2 regions of the Burkholderia cepacia complex sp. TUM26381 genome follow, and region 2 is predicted to be linked to the other one. Evidence: riboswitches for the same ligand, from Rfam matches in the RefSeq annotation. Region 2 holds a riboswitch; the other holds the start of a gene.
What was found. A riboswitch is a leader RNA that binds a small molecule or an ion and turns the genes downstream of it on or off. The one in region 2 is predicted to bind cobalamin.
Positions count from the first base shown of each region.

Region 1: it holds a riboswitch for cobalamin, as region 2 does, so the genes downstream of both, ACWMMN_RS08505 (HoxN/HupN/NixA family nickel/cobalt transporter) here and ACWMMN_RS13045 (FecCD family ABC transporter permease) in region 2, are expected to answer to the same signal.

Region 1 covers NZ_CM172006.1:1,810,936-1,818,207, reverse strand. The annotation lists gene cobW (cobalamin biosynthesis protein CobW) at 1-278, opposite strand, end outside; gene ACWMMN_RS08505 (HoxN/HupN/NixA family nickel/cobalt transporter) at 305-1,363, opposite strand; cobalamin riboswitch at 1,552-1,815, opposite strand; cobalamin riboswitch at 1,929-2,164, shown strand; gene cobA (uroporphyrinogen-III C-methyltransferase) at 2,275-3,084, shown strand; gene ACWMMN_RS08495 (cobalamin biosynthesis protein) at 3,081-3,458, shown strand; gene cobO (cob(I)yrinic acid a,c-diamide adenosyltransferase) at 3,493-4,095, shown strand; gene ACWMMN_RS08485 (cobyrinic acid a,c-diamide synthase CobB) at 4,098-5,402, shown strand; gene bamE (outer membrane protein assembly factor BamE domain-containing protein) at 5,429-5,968, opposite strand; gene ACWMMN_RS08475 (M20 aminoacylase family protein) at 6,134-7,272, opposite strand, start outside.
Region 2 covers NZ_CM172006.1:2,773,465-2,780,736, forward strand. The annotation lists gene cobD (threonine-phosphate decarboxylase CobD) at 1-350, shown strand, start outside; gene ACWMMN_RS13020 (cobalamin-binding protein) at 347-1,264, shown strand; gene cobC (alpha-ribazole phosphatase) at 1,388-1,972, opposite strand; gene ACWMMN_RS13030 (adenosylcobinamide-GDP ribazoletransferase) at 1,957-2,733, opposite strand; gene cobT (nicotinate-nucleotide--dimethylbenzimidazole phosphoribosyltransferase) at 2,723-3,778, opposite strand; gene ACWMMN_RS13040 (ABC transporter ATP-binding protein) at 3,840-4,655, opposite strand; gene ACWMMN_RS13045 (FecCD family ABC transporter permease) at 4,652-5,767, opposite strand; cobalamin riboswitch at 5,810-6,061, opposite strand; gene ACWMMN_RS13050 (hypothetical protein) at 6,216-6,566, shown strand; gene ACWMMN_RS13055 (cell division protein ZapA) at 6,563-6,877, shown strand; RNA gene ssrS (6S RNA) at 6,959-7,140, shown strand; gene ACWMMN_RS13065 (EVE domain-containing protein) at 7,212-7,272, shown strand, end outside.

The DNA.
Region 1 (7,272 bases), 960 kb from region 2:
ATCACCGGATAGAACTCTTCCTGCACGGTGCAGCACAGGCAGCCGTTCGCGAGTTCGTACAGCTGGCCGGACGCTTCGCCCGGCGCGCCGTCGGCGTCCTCGCAGCCGATGCCGCAGCCCTTGAGGATCTCGCCGTCGATGCCGAGTTCGCCGAATTCGTTGACGATCACCGCGATGCGGCGGCCTTCGGCGTGTTGCAGGATGTGGCGCATCAGCGTCGTCTTGCCGCTGCCGAGAAAGCCCGTGACGATCGTGACGGGAAGCTTGCGTAGGGTCATGGAATATCCAGGGTCGTAAGGGAGAGTCAGGCCGAGATCGTCACGTCGATCTCGTCGTAGCGCTTTAACCGGTAGATCAGGGCCGACACGAGCCAGCATGCGAGGAACAGGCCGATCACGACATAGCCGAGCATGCCGAAGTGCGACGCCACCATCGACGCGAAGTCCCACACCGGGCCCTGCAGCGACAGCTTGTCCGCGAGCAGCGCGAGCACCTCGATGCCGCCGATCAGCGCGGCGACCAGCACCGACACGAAAGTGATCGTCATGTTGTAGTAGATCTTGCGGATCGGCCGCACGTACGCCCAGCGATACGCGCCCATCATCAGGATGCCGTCGGTCGTGTCGACGAGCGTCATGCCGGCGGTGAACAGCATCGGCAGCGCCATCACGGACCAGAACGACAGCCCGCCCTGCACCTGCGCCGCCGAGATACCGAACAGCGCGATCTCGGTCGCCGTGTCGAAGCCGAAACCGAACAGGAAGCCGACCGGATACAGGTGCCAGCTGCGCGACACGAGCCGGAACAGCGGGCGGAACAGGCGCGCGAGCACGCCGCGCTGGTTCAGCAGCATGTCGAGATCGGCGTCGACGATCGGCTCGCCGCGCCGCGCGGCGCGAAAGGTCCGGTAGACGGAAATCAGGATCAGCAGGTTCGCGATCGCGAGCACCAGCAGGAAGAACGCCGACACGCTCGTGCTGATCACGCCGCCCCACGCTTTCATGCTCTCGAAGCGCGCGAGCGACGCGGCCGTGAGCGTCACCACGACCGACATCACGATCACGACCGTCGAATGGCCGAGCGAGAAGAACAGGCCCGCGCCGAGCGGGCTGCGCCCCTCCTGCATCAGCTTGCGCGTGACGTTGTCGATGGCCGCGATGTGGTCGGCGTCGACCGCATGACGCAGCCCGAACACGTACGCGAGCAGCGCGGTGCCGAGCAGCACGGGCTGGACGTGGAAAGCGGCGAATGCCCAGATCCACGCGCCTGCGTTGAAGGCGATCAGCAGCGCATAGATCGCGACGATCTTGCCGCGCAACCCGGACGGACTGTCGTTGAACAGGCGAAACAACGAATCGGGCATGACGCTCCTTGGCGAACGGTCGACATGAAGAATGCCAACACGGCCGTCGCTACGCGGCCCCGCGCGGTCCGGCCCTTCATCGCACCGGAACATGCGCACTCGCGCAGGCGGCCGGACGTCGGGAATCGGGAAACGCTCGGGTGTCGGGCACGCTACGGTCGTGGACGATGCGCCGCCTCCCCGCGGCGCTGAACCCCAATGTTTAGGCCGGTATCCGGACTGACGAACACGCCGCTTCGCCTTCCCGGATGCGCAGGGCATCCAGTGGCGGTCGTCCGCATGCGGGCGGCATGCGGCGAAGCGGCGCTGCATCGCGGCGGGCACGATGCGTTCGCTTACCGTTGCGGGGGCAGCACAGGTTGGCTCGACTGCGACGCAGGCAGGCTCCCTGTTTCCCGTTTAACTGCGCACGCCGGAAGGCGCGCGCGAGCACCAAAACGCGTGCGAGTGTAGGCGGCGGGGGCAGGAGCGTCAAGGCGGCACGGGCCGCGGGACTGCGTTCCGCACCGCCCTCGCGCCGCGCCGGAGACCTTCCGTGGCCGGTTCGCGCGGGCGAACCGTGTGCTATCGTATGCGCCGCGTTCGGTGCTCGCATGCGCATTCCGCGCATGCAGTTAAACGGGAAACAGGAGGCGGATGACCGCCCGGCCTGTGCTGTCCCCGCAACGGTACGCCGCCTGCGCGACGCGCTCCCCGCGCACGCGCCCAGGCCGCCCGCGATGCCACTGCCCTTCACCGGGCGGGAAGGCTGCGGCCTGGCAAGCGGCCAGCCCGGATACCGGCCGACGCAAGGGGCGAGCCCGATGCTCGCCGAACGCCCGATCCGCGGGGGACGGATGGGGTGCGCATTCCGCCCGCGTTCGCGCGGGCTTCGCCCGATCCGTCATGCATTGCCTGTCCGCCGGCCGCCGATGTGCCGCCCGCCTTTTCTTTTCCACTGTTTCGACACGGTGCGTACCGTGCCGCGTGCGATGAGCCGCGCCTGGCTCATCGGTGCCGGCCCCGGCGACGCCGACCTGCTGACGCTCAGGGCCGCGCGCGCGATCGGCATGGCCGACGTACTGCTCGTCGACGATCTCGTGAACCCCGACGTGCTGCGCCATGCGCGCGCCGACGCGCAGATCGAGCACGTCGGCAAGCGCGGCGGCCATGCGTCGACGCCGCAGGACGCGATCGTCGCCGCGATGCTCGCGCATCTGCGCGCGGGCCGTAGCGTCGCGCGGCTCAAGGGCGGCGATCCGTTCGTGTTCGGCCGCGGCGGCGAGGAACTGGCCGCGCTTGGCGCGGCGGGTTTTCCGGTCGAGGTCGTGAACGGCATCACCGCCGGCATCGCCGCGCCGGCCGCACTCGGCATTCCGGTCACTCAGCGCGGCGACGCGCAGGGCGTGATCTTCGTCACGGGCCATGGCGCTGGCGCCGACGAGCCCGACTGGCGCGCGCTCGCGGCCACGCGCATGACGATCGTGATCTACATGGGCATCCGCCGGCTCGACACGATTGCAGCGGCGCTGCGCGAAGGCGGCCTGCCCGGCGATACGCCGTGCGCGGCGATCGAGAACGCGACGCGCCCCGAACAGCGGCACGTGCTTGCGACGCTCGACAGCCTCGTCGAACGCGTCGGCGCGACCGGACTCGGTTCGCCGGCGATCGTCGTGATCGGCCGCGTCGCGGCGCTCGCGGACGATCCGGCGGTGCGTGCGGCGCTCGGCGGCCGCGCATGATGCGTGTCGCGCTCGGCATCGGCTTTCGCGCGGACGTCACGGCCGCGCAACTCGATGCCGCGATCCGCGCAGCGTTGGCGCGTTACCCGGCCGCCGAACCGGCGCTCGTCGCGACGCTCGCCGACAAGGCGCGTGCCCGTGCGCTGCGCACGCTGTGCGCGCGACGCGGCTGGCCGCTCGTCGCATTCGACGCGATGCAGCTGGCGAGCCGTCCCGAACTGGCCGCGAGCGGTCCGTCGGACGCCGCGCTTGCACGCTTCGGTGTTGCGGGCGTGGCCGAGCCCTGTGCGCAGCTTGCAGCGCCGCGTGGCCGCCTGCTGGGCCCCAAGTCCATCCGGGACGGCGTGACGGTCGCGCTCGCCGGCCCGCTCTGAACCCTTTGTTTCGCTTTCGACAGGACGATTTCCGATGAAGACCGATGCCGAATCCCATCAGCGGATGACCGAACGCCGCCGCGCCGGCCACGAGAAGAAACAGGCCGCCGCCACCCACGAAAAGGGGCTGCTGATCGTCAATACCGGCAACGGCAAGGGCAAGAGCACGGCTGCGTTCGGCATGGCCGTGCGCGTGCTCGGCCATGGCATGCGGCTCGGCGTCGTGCAGTTCATCAAGGGCGCGCTGCACACGTCCGAGCGCGACTTCCTCGGCGCGGTTGCCGAATGCGATTTCGTGACGATGGGCGACGGCTATACGTGGAACACGCAGAACCGCGACGCCGATATCGCGACCGCGCGCAAGGGCTGGGACGAGGCGCGCCGGATGATCGAAAGCGGCGACTACCGCATGGTGATCCTCGACGAGTTGAACACCGTGCTGAAGTACGAATACCTGCCGCTCGACGAAGTGCTCGCGGCGCTTGCCGCGCGCCCCGATTCGGTCCACGTCGTCGTGACCGGGCGGCATGCGCCCGATGCGCTGATCGACGCGGCCGACCTCGTCACCGAAATGCGGCTCGTCAAGCATCCGTACAAGGAGCAAGGCGTGAAGGCGCAGCGCGGCGTGGAGTTCTGAGCATGCCCGCCTGCCCCGCGCTGTTCGTCAGTGCGCCCGCGTCGGGCCAGGGCAAGACGTCGGTGACGGCCGGCCTCGCGCGGCTGCACCGCCGGCTCGGCCGCCGTGTGCGCGTGTTCAAGACCGGGCCCGACTTTCTCGATCCGATGCTGCTCGAGCGCGCGAGCGGCGCCCCCGTGCATGCGCTCGACCTCGGGATGGTCGGCGAGGCCGGCTGCCGCGCGCTGCTTGCCGATGCCACGCGCGACGCGGACCTGATCCTGATCGAAGGCGTGATGGGGCTGTTCGACGGCACGCCAAGCAGTGCCGATCTCGCAGCCGCGTTCGGCGTGCCGGTCGTCGCGGTGATTTCCGCGAAGGCGATGGCGCAGACGTTCGCGGCGATCGCGTTCGGGCTCGCACGGTTCAGGCCGGGGCTGCCGTTTCACGGGGTGCTCGCGAACCGCGTCGGCTCGGCACGGCATGCGGAATTATTGCAACAGGCGCTGCCCAGCGACCTCCGCTGGCTCGGGCACGTACCGGCCGATGCGGGCATCGCGCTGCCGGAGCGGCATCTCGGCCTGCACCAGCCGGCCGACATCGACGATCTCGAGGCACGGCTCGATCGCGCGGCCGACGTGCTCGCGCAGACGGCGCTGGCTGAGTTGCCGCCGGCCGTCGCGTTCGCGGAACCGGACGCCGCGGCGCCGCTGCCGCGCGCGCTCGCCGGCAAGCGGATCGCGATTGCGCGCGATGCGGCGTTCTCGTTCATCTATCCGGCGAATCTCGCGCTGCTCGACGCGTTCGGTGCGCAGTTGCGATTCTTCTCGCCGCTCGCCGACGAACCCGTGCCGGATGATTGCGACGCGCTGTTCCTGCCGGGCGGCTATCCGGAACTGCATGCGGCGACGCTTGCGGCGAATGACGAAACGGCACGGACGATTCGCGCGCATGCGGCGGCCGGCCGGCCGATCGTCGCGGAATGCGGGGGGATGGTGTATCTCAGTGAATCGCTGACCGATGCGGACGGTGCGACGACGTCGATGCTCGGCCTGCTGCCGGGGCAGGCGACGATGCAGCGCCGGTTCGCCGCGCTCGGCATGCAGCAGCTCGATACGCGCACCGGACCGATGCGTGGTCACACGTTCCACTACTCGCGGCTCGCGACGCCGCTCGATCCGGTCGCGCATGCGGCACGCCCCGACGGCGTGCGGGGTAGCGGCGAGGCTGTCTATCGCCACGGCGCAATCGTCGCGACGTACATGCACATGTATTGGCCGTCGAATCCGGCGGCGGCGGCGGCGCTGTTCGGCGGCACGGCGTTCTGACCGAAAACCGGCGAGGTGCCGCGATGTCAGGGCTTTTCGCGGCCCGGCGCTTCCGAACGCGACGTGCGGATCACGGTGCCGTCGGGCGAGAAATGCGCGTTGAACATCGCGTCGCCCGATACGCCCCCCTCGGCCCAGTGCCAGCTCCACACCTCTTCATGGCTCAGCGCGTATTGCGCGATCTCGGTCGGCTTGCCGAGCAGTTGCCGCACGTCGTCCTTCGACATCCCGGGCACGACCTTCGCGATGTTCGCCGCCGTCAGTGCCTGCGTGATCGACACGAGCCGGCCGTCGGGCCCGAAATCGAGCATGTAGGTGCTCGTGCCGTATGGGCCGCGCGGATACTCGAACCGCTGCGAGCCGTCGTCGCCCTGCCTGACCATCTCGGGCTTGCCTGCCTGGCGGAGCACGTCTTCGGTCGTCGAGACGCCCTGCTGCAGATGACCGAACGCCATCGGATCGGGCTTGATCGCATTCACCGCGTCGGCCACTTTCCGGTCGTCGCACCCGGCCGCCAGAACGCCGACCGCACAAGCCGTCAGCACGGTCAGAAGCTGTTTTCGCATGTCATCCACACCTGTTTTCATCGAGCCGATCCGGCGTCGCGCGCAGCGTAGCACGCGACCGGTTCCGTCGATGTCAAGGAGCGTCAAATTCACGCGCGTCCTGTCGCGCCCCGTTTCACGGACGCACACGTCGAACGGCGGCGGCGACGCCGCCGCGCTTCTTCTTCAAACCAGGAACGCCTCGGCCAGCTTGACCCAATACGACGCGCCGGCAGGCAGCGCCGCGTCGTTGAAGTCGTAACCCGGGTTGTGCACCATGCAGCCGCCCTCCCCGTCACCGTTGCCGATGATCAGGTAGCAGCCCGGCCGCTTCTCGAGCAGGAACGCGAAATCCTCGCTGCCGGTGAGCGGCACCATCCCGTCGATCAGGTTCGCTTCGCCCACCCATTCGCGCGCAACACTGCACGCAAACTCGGTCATTTCCGCATCGTTGACGAGCACCGGGTAGCGGCGCTGGTAGTCGATCGTCGCGGTCGCGCCGTACACGGCAGCTTGCGCATGCACGACTTCCTTGATGCGCGTCTCCAGCAGGCCGCGCACGTCGGGTTTCAGCGCGCGCACCGACAGGCGCATCTGCGCGCGATCGGGAATCACGTTCGGCGCCTCGCCCGCGTGGATCGCGCCGACCGTGACGATCGCCATGTCGAGCGGCGACACGTTGCGCGACACGATCGTCTGCAGCGCCAGCACGATCTGCGCGCACACGACGACCGGATCGATCGCCTTGTGCGGCACCGCGCCGTGGCCGCCGCGGCCCTGCACGTCGATGACGACGGTATCCGACGACGCCATGAACGACCCCGGCAGGAAGCCGAACTTGCCGGTCGGGAAGCCCGGCATGTTGTGCATCGCGAAGATTGCGTCGCACGGGAACAGCTCGAACAGCCCTTCGTCGAGCATCTTCTTCGCGCCGCCGAGCCCTTCTTCCGCCGGCTGGAAAATCAGGTTCAGCGTGCCCGAGAAGCGGCGCTCGCGTGCGAGATGCTTCGCGGCCGCGAGCAACATCGCCGTGTGGCCGTCGTGGCCGCACGCGTGCATCTTGCCGGCGATCTTGCTCTCGTACGGCAGGCCCGTGGCCTCGTGGATCGGCAGCGCATCCATGTCGGCGCGCAGGCCGAGGCGCTGCGTGCCGGTGCCGACCTTCAACTGCGCGACGACGCCCGTTCCGCCGAGCCCGCGATGCACCGTGTAGCCCCACGACTGCAGTTGCTCGGCGACGAGGTCGCTCGTTGCGAATTCTTCGAAGCCGAGTTCGGGATGGGCATGGATGCGGTGCCGGATCTCGATCATTTCGTCGGCGAGGC
Region 2 (7,272 bases):
TCGGCGCGTGGACAGTCGGCGGTCCGGCACGTCACGCGGTGATGGCGGCGTTCGCCGATCGCGCGTGGCAAGCGGCCGCCCGCGAGCGCCTCGCGGCCGACGGCGAACGTATGGCGGCCTTGCTGCGCACACATGGCTTCGCGGTTCACGCGACGCCGCTCTTCAGCTGGACCGACGACCCGCGCGCCGCGGCTTTGCATGCGGCACTCGCGACACGCGGGATCTGGACGCGGTACTTCCCGGCACCGTCGAGCGTACGCGTCGGCCTGCCGGGCAGCGAAGCCGAATGGCAGCGCCTCGGCGACGCGCTCGCCCATTGCTTGCCGCTGCTGCACGAGGAATCCGCATGACTCCGCGCACGTTTCGCGGATTCGCTCCGGCCGCGATGGTGGCCGCGCTCGCTTACGCGCCGCTTGTCCACGCCGATGTGTCGACGCGCGACGACGCCGGCAATCCGGTCACGCTGCCCGCGCCCGCGCAGCGCGTCATCAGTCTCGCACCGCACGCGACCGAACTTGTCTACGCGGCCGGCGGCGGCGCGAAGCTCGTCGGCACCGTCACGTACAGCGACTATCCGCCCGCCGCGCAGGCCGTGCCGCGCGTCGGCGACAACAAGGCGCTCGACCTCGAACGGATCGCCGCGCTGAAGCCCGACCTGATCGTCGTCTGGCGGCACGGCAACGCCGAGCGGCAAACCGACGCGCTGCGCGCGCTGCACATCCCGCTGTTCTTCAGTGAACCGAAACATCTCGACGACGTGTCGTCGTCGCTGCGCCGGCTCGGCACGCTGCTCGGCACGCAACCGGCGGCCGATGCGGCCGCGGCTGCGTTGACGCACGACATCGGCTCGCTACGCGCACGCTACGCGGCGCGTCCGCCCGTCACGATGTTCTTCCAGGTGTGGGACCGGCCGCTGATGACGCTCAACGGCGCCCACCTGATCAACGAAGTGATCGAACTATGCGGCGGCCGCAACGTGTTCGCGTCGCTCAAGCCGCTCGTGCCGACCGTCACCGACGAGGCCGTGCTCGCGGCGAATCCGGAAGCGATCGTGACGACGAGCGCCGGTGCAACCCGTTCGAACGAGCCGCTGCCGAGCCTCGCGCGCTGGCGCGCATGGCCCGCGCTGACGGCCGTGGCGCGCAACAACCTGTTCGCGATCGACGGCGATCTGCTGACGCGGCCATCGCCGCGGATCGCGCAGGGTGCGGCCGCGCTGTGCGAGGACCTCGATGCCGCGCGAACCCGGCGGCCGGCGCGCTGAGTCCCGGCGACTTGCGCGGTCAACGCGCACCGGCGAACGGTGCGACCAATGCGACCAATGCGACCGATGCCCGAGACGTTGTTGACCGCGCGCGGTGCCGCTTGCATGCAGGCGGCGGCGCGCCTATTCGTCCCAGCGGACGACTTCCCACGTTCGCGCGGCGGCATCCGCGCGCAGCCAGACGACACCGCCCGTCGGCACCGGCCGCGACAACAGCGTATCGAGCGGGACACGCAAAACGTGCGACGCGAACGCACGGATCACGCCCGCATGCGTGATGACCCATTGCGGCCCGTCGAACGTCGTCATCGCATCGGCCTGCCGTGCAATCCGCGCGGCGAATCGCGCGACGCTTTCGCCGCCGTGCGCGCAGGCATGCATCAGATCGGCCGCCCACGCGTCGAGTGCCGCGCGGTCGATATCGTCCCAGCGCTGCATTTCCCACGTGCCGAAATCCATCTCCTGCCAGCCGGCATCACGCCGCAGCGGTACGTCGAATGCCCGCGCCAGCCGTTCGGCAACCGACGCGCAGCGCATCAGCGGGCTCGTCCACATCCGGTCGGGCAGCGGCGCGCCAAGATCCGCCAGATGTGCGCGTACGGCCTGCGCGCCGGCGTCGGCCGGCGCGGCGAGCGGCACGTCGCTGCGTCCGTAGCAGATGCCCGGCTCGACGCCGACGGCCGGGTGGCGGATCAGGACGATGTCCATCCGAGCACCACGAGATAGATCGCCAGCTCGCACAGTTGCTGCGCGAAGCCGAGACAGTCGCCCGTATAACCGCCGATCCGCTTCACGAAATAGCGGGCCGCCCACGCGCGCACGAGCGCGAGCGCCACGCACGCCGCGACGCCCATGCGCCAGTCCGGCCAGAACAGCCAGGGCAATCCGAAGATCGCAGCAACGCAGGCCGCTCGCGCGCCCATCCGTTGCGCGACCGGTTTCGCCTTGCCCTCGGGCCGCACGTAGTCGAGCGTCATCAGCAGGCTCACGGCCGCCGCGCGGCTCGCCGCATGCGCGGCGATCATCGTCCATGCGGCGCGCAGCGGCAGCATCGACGCGAGCGCTTGCCATTTCAGCCCGAGCGAGATCACGAGCGCGACCGCGCCGAACGTGCCGATCCGCGAATCGTGCATGATGCGCAGCACGTCGTCGCGCGTATAGCCGCCGCCGAACGCATCGCAGCTGTCGGCCACGCCGTCTTCGTGGAAGGCGCCGGTCGCGAGCAGCGTCGCGGCCATCGACAGCCCGACCGCGATCGACGCCGGCAGCGCGCGCAGCGCGACCAGATAGACCAGCGCGCCCCACGCGCCGACGCATGCGCCGACGAGCGGGAAATAGCGTGCGGCCTGGTCGAGATCGCCGGCCGCGTAGCCGATCGAACTCGGCACGGGCACGCGCGTGAAATAACCGAGCGCGACGAAGAAGTAGCGCAGTTCGGCCCGCACGCCGCGCGCGCGATCAGGCGTCACGATTGTCGACACCCGCGGATTCGAAACTCGCCATCTCGCTGAGGAACGCGGCCGCCGCGCGCACGAGCGGCAGCGCGAGCGCGGCGCCCGTGCCTTCGCCGAGCCGCAGGTCGAGCGCGAGCAGCGGCTTCGCGCCGAAATGCTCGAGCATGCGCCGGTGTCCGGCCTCGTGCGACGTATGCGAGAACACGCAGTAGTCGCGCACGCCGGGGGCGATGCGCTCGGCCACGAGCAGCGCGGCCGTCGCGATGAAACCATCGACGAGGATCGTCATCTGCTCGCTCGCGGCCGCGAGGTACGCGCCCGTCATCATCGCGATCTCGAAGCCGCCGAACGTCGCAAGCACGTCGAGCGGCGCGACCGCGTGCGAATGCTTGACGAGCGCGCGGCCGAGCACCGCGCGCTTGTGCGCGAGGCCCTGGTCGTCGAGGCCCGTGCCGCGCCCGACGCATGCGTCGATCGGCACGTCGAGCAGGCGGCTCATCAGGCACGCGGCCGACGACGTGTTCGCGATCCCCATCTCGCCGAAACCGATCACGTTCGTGCCGAGTGATGCGTGCAGGCGCACACGTGCCGCGCCGGCGGCCAGCGCCGTCATCGCCTCGTCGCGCGTCATCGCCGGCTCCGCCGCGAAGTTGCGCGTGCCGCGCGCGACCGGCAGCGACACCAGCCGGTCCGACAGCGGCAGCGGTGACGCGACGCCCGCATCGACGATCTCGAGCGTGCTCTGCGCGACGCCCGAGAACGCGTTGATCGCGGCGCCGCCGGCCAGGAAATTCGCGACCATCTGCGCAGTCACCGCCTGCGGATAGGGACTGACGCCCTCGGCCGCGATCCCGTGGTCGCCCGCGAACACGATCGTCACCGGACGCTGCACGACCGGCCGCTCGGTGCGCTGGATCAGGCCGATCTGCAGCGCGACCGCCTCGAGTTGGCCGAGGCTGCCGGGCGGCTTGGTCTTGTGGTCGATCACATGCTGCAGGCGCTTGCGCAGTGTGTCGTCGAGGGGCGCGATCGCGGGCGGGAAGTGGGTCGGAGTCGTCATCGAGGAGCCGTGTCGTGCGCGCGGCATGCGCCGCGCATCGAAAGAATCGGAAAGGGAAAGCTCATTGTCGCGCAGGCCACGCCGGCAGCAGCGCATCGCGACCATTCTCGCGGATCAGCACGAGCGGATAGCCGAACGCGTCGCTCGCACGCGCGGGCGTCAGCACGTCGTGCACGGGGCCGGCCCATGCGCGGCCGCGGCCGTCGAGCAGCAAGGCATGCGTCGCGAAACGCCGTGCGAGATTCAGGTCGTGACACGAGAACAGCACCGTGCGCGGGCCCGTTTCGAGCCACGCGGTCAGCGCGGTCAGGCAGTCGATCTGGTGATGCAGGTCGAGATGCGCGAGCGGCTCGTCGAGCAGCATCAGCGGCGCATCCTGGCACAGCGTCGCGGCCAGCGCGACCCGCTGCCGCTCGCCGCCCGACAGCGACAGGACGTCGCGCGACGCGAGCGCGGTCAGGTCGAACGTCGCGAGCGCATCGCGCGCGGCCGTTCGGTCGCCGTCGCGCTCCCAGCCCCAGCCGCCGAGATACGGAAAGCGGTTGAGCAGCACCGTGTCGAACACGGTCGCGCTGAACGCATCGTGCAATTGCTGCGGCATCAGCGCGCGGCGTTGCGCAAGTTGTTCGGGGCGCCACGCGGCAAGCGGCCGGCCGTCGATCTCGACGTGTCCGCCGGCCGGCGGCTGCAGCCCCGCGAGCGTCGCGAGCAGCGTCGTCTTGCCTGCGCCGTTCGGCCCCGCGACACACCAGATCTCGCCTGGGCGGAACGCCTGCGTGAAGCGGTCGAGCAGCGTGCGCGCGCCGGCCTTCAGCGTCAGGTCGACGGCCGCGCAAGTCATGTCGCCGCCATCGGCGTATCGTGCGGCATCCGTCATCGCATCGGTCTCCTCAACAACATCCACAGGAACACCGGTACGCCGATCAACGCGGTCATCACGCCGACCGGCAACTGCGCGGGCGCGATCGCGGTGCGCGCGAGCAGGTCGGCCGCCATCACGCCGCCGCCGCCCGCGAGCATCGCGGCCGGCAGCAGCATTCGCTGGTCGTTGCCGAACGCGAGCCGCAGCGCATGCGGCACGACGAGTCCGACGAAGCCGATCGTGCCGGCCGTCGTCACCGCGGCCGCGGCGGCCAGCGACGCGACGAGATAGATCCGCACGCGCAGGCGCGCGACGGGCACGCCGAGCGCCTGCGCAGTCGCGTCGCCGCGCAGCAGCACGTTCAGTTGCGGCGCGGCCGGCAGCGCGACGCAGGCGGCCAGCAGCAGCGCACTCCATGCGAACCACGGCGCCGTCACGCCGTTGAGGTCGCCCGTGAGCCAGAAGATGATGCCGCGCAGCCGCGCATCGGGCGCGAGCGACAGCAACAGCGTGACGAGCGCGCCCCACCCTGCCGCGATCACGACACCGGTGAGCAGCAAGCGTGGCGACGCGTCGCGCGAATCGCCGCGCCACAGCTCGCGGCGCGCGAGGCCGAGCACGAGCGCGACCGAGACGAGCGAGCCGGCAAATGCGGACGCGTCGACGAGCCACCACGCGCCGCCCGCGATCATCGCGACGAGCGCGAAGCCGGCCGCGCCGCCGGACACGCCGAGCACGTAGGGTTCCGCGAGCGGGTTGCGCAGCAGCACCTGCAGCAGTGCGCCGGCGAGCGCGAGCAGCGCGCCGCACGCGAAGCCGGCGAGCGCGCGCGGCAGGCGCAGCGTGCGGACGATATCGGCGAACAGCGCATCGCCGCCATGCGGCACGAGCGACGCGAGTGCCTGCCACGGCGACATCGGCACGCTGCCGATCGACAGCGACGCGACGAACAGCAGCGCGACCACGGCGGCCAGCGCGGCCCAGATCGCGGCGGCGCGCGCGGCGCTCATGCCGTGCACGGCCGCGCGCATGACGCGCGGCGCATCCGATTGAGGGTGCCGGCCGGACGTGACAGGGACGCCGCGCGGACGATTGGGGTCAGCATCGAAGAACATTCCGTGAAGCATTGCGCGCCCCGCCTCCCCGCAGGCCACGCGTCACGAAGCCCATGCGGGCTTCCCGTCTCGGCCGGTATCCGGGCTGGCGGCGGTCCGGCTCGCCTTCCCGCGCGTTTCACGCGCAGTGGCCCGCGCCCGCGTGCGACATCTGCACGCAAAACGCGCCCGAGCCGGCCTGCGTCAAGGGACGCGGCCGCTTACCGTTGCGGGGGCAGCGCAGGCTGGTGTGCTCCCGGAGCGCACGCCCTGCTTCCCGTTTAACCGCGCGTGCCACGCGCGAGCACCGAGGCGGCGCCAGTTTAGGAGCGGGTAACGCGAGCGTCAAGGAAGCGTCCGGACACGTACGGGAAGCACCGATTCACGGCAAGAAGCAGGGGTGTTACGACTGGAAACGTTACAGATGTCGGATTGCACGGTATTCCGCGCTAAAATGCTGGGTCTTTAGAGGACGCAGCAAATGCTCAACGAACTCGAAACCTTATCTCAAAATATTGGCCGTCTGATTTCGCTGAACAAGCGCTATCACGCGGAACGGCTCGCGCTCGAGGAGCAGGTCGCGCAATTGCGCGCGGAAGCGGACACGGTCCGCGCGGAACTCGCGGAACTGCGCGACGAACGCAATGCGCTCGCGGCCGAGCGTGACACGCTGTCGGCAAAGATCGACGACGCCCAGGTGAAACTGAACGCGATTCTCGAAAAGCTGCCGCGCTCGAAAAGCGCGGAGCAAGCCGACAACCAGCTCGACCTGCTGGATGCGCAGGCGCGTCCGGATGGCGATGACGCGGCCAGCCACGGAGAACATGCATGAGCACCAAGCAGATCGAAGTCTCGATTCTCGGTCAGGCCTATCGGCTCGCCTGTTCGGCCGAGACCGAAGCGGCGCTGCTCGAGGCCGTCGCGCGGGTCGACGCCGAAATGTCGAAAATCCGCTCGAACAGCTCGGTACGCGGCACCGATCGCATTGCGGTGATGGCGGCGCTGTCGCTCGCATCGGAATTGCTGCGGCTGCAAACGAGCGTGCGGCACGGTGAAGCATTTCCGGCGGAGGAAATCCGTCGTACAATGCACCAGATGAACGAACAGCTCGGCGCGGTGCTCGCACAGCACGAGACGCAGTAACGTTTTAATCGATGCGTCGATTCCCCTTGATCTCTGCGATCAACGGTGGTCAAATTGGCGCATCGAATCACAGTTCAGTCAGCTTCCCTGCCTGGTTCGCCAAGGTCATATATTCCTTGAACCAATGCCATGTGCACGGTTGCGGAAATTTGTAGCACGGGCGCGCGCGTCACTCTGTCTGATGTACCCGAAGTGCTGCTAACTGCGACCAATTCTGAACCCCAGGTTCAGGATGCCGGCCTAGCGGCCAAGGCGGGGGCCTATCCAACGGCATCGGGCACGTCCCGGTGCCGTTTTCTTTTGTAGCAGCCTCTTTCTGCGTCGATCACGATCCATGCAATACTGGCTGATGAAGTCCGAACCGGACGAAGCAAGCATCGACGATCTCGCCAACG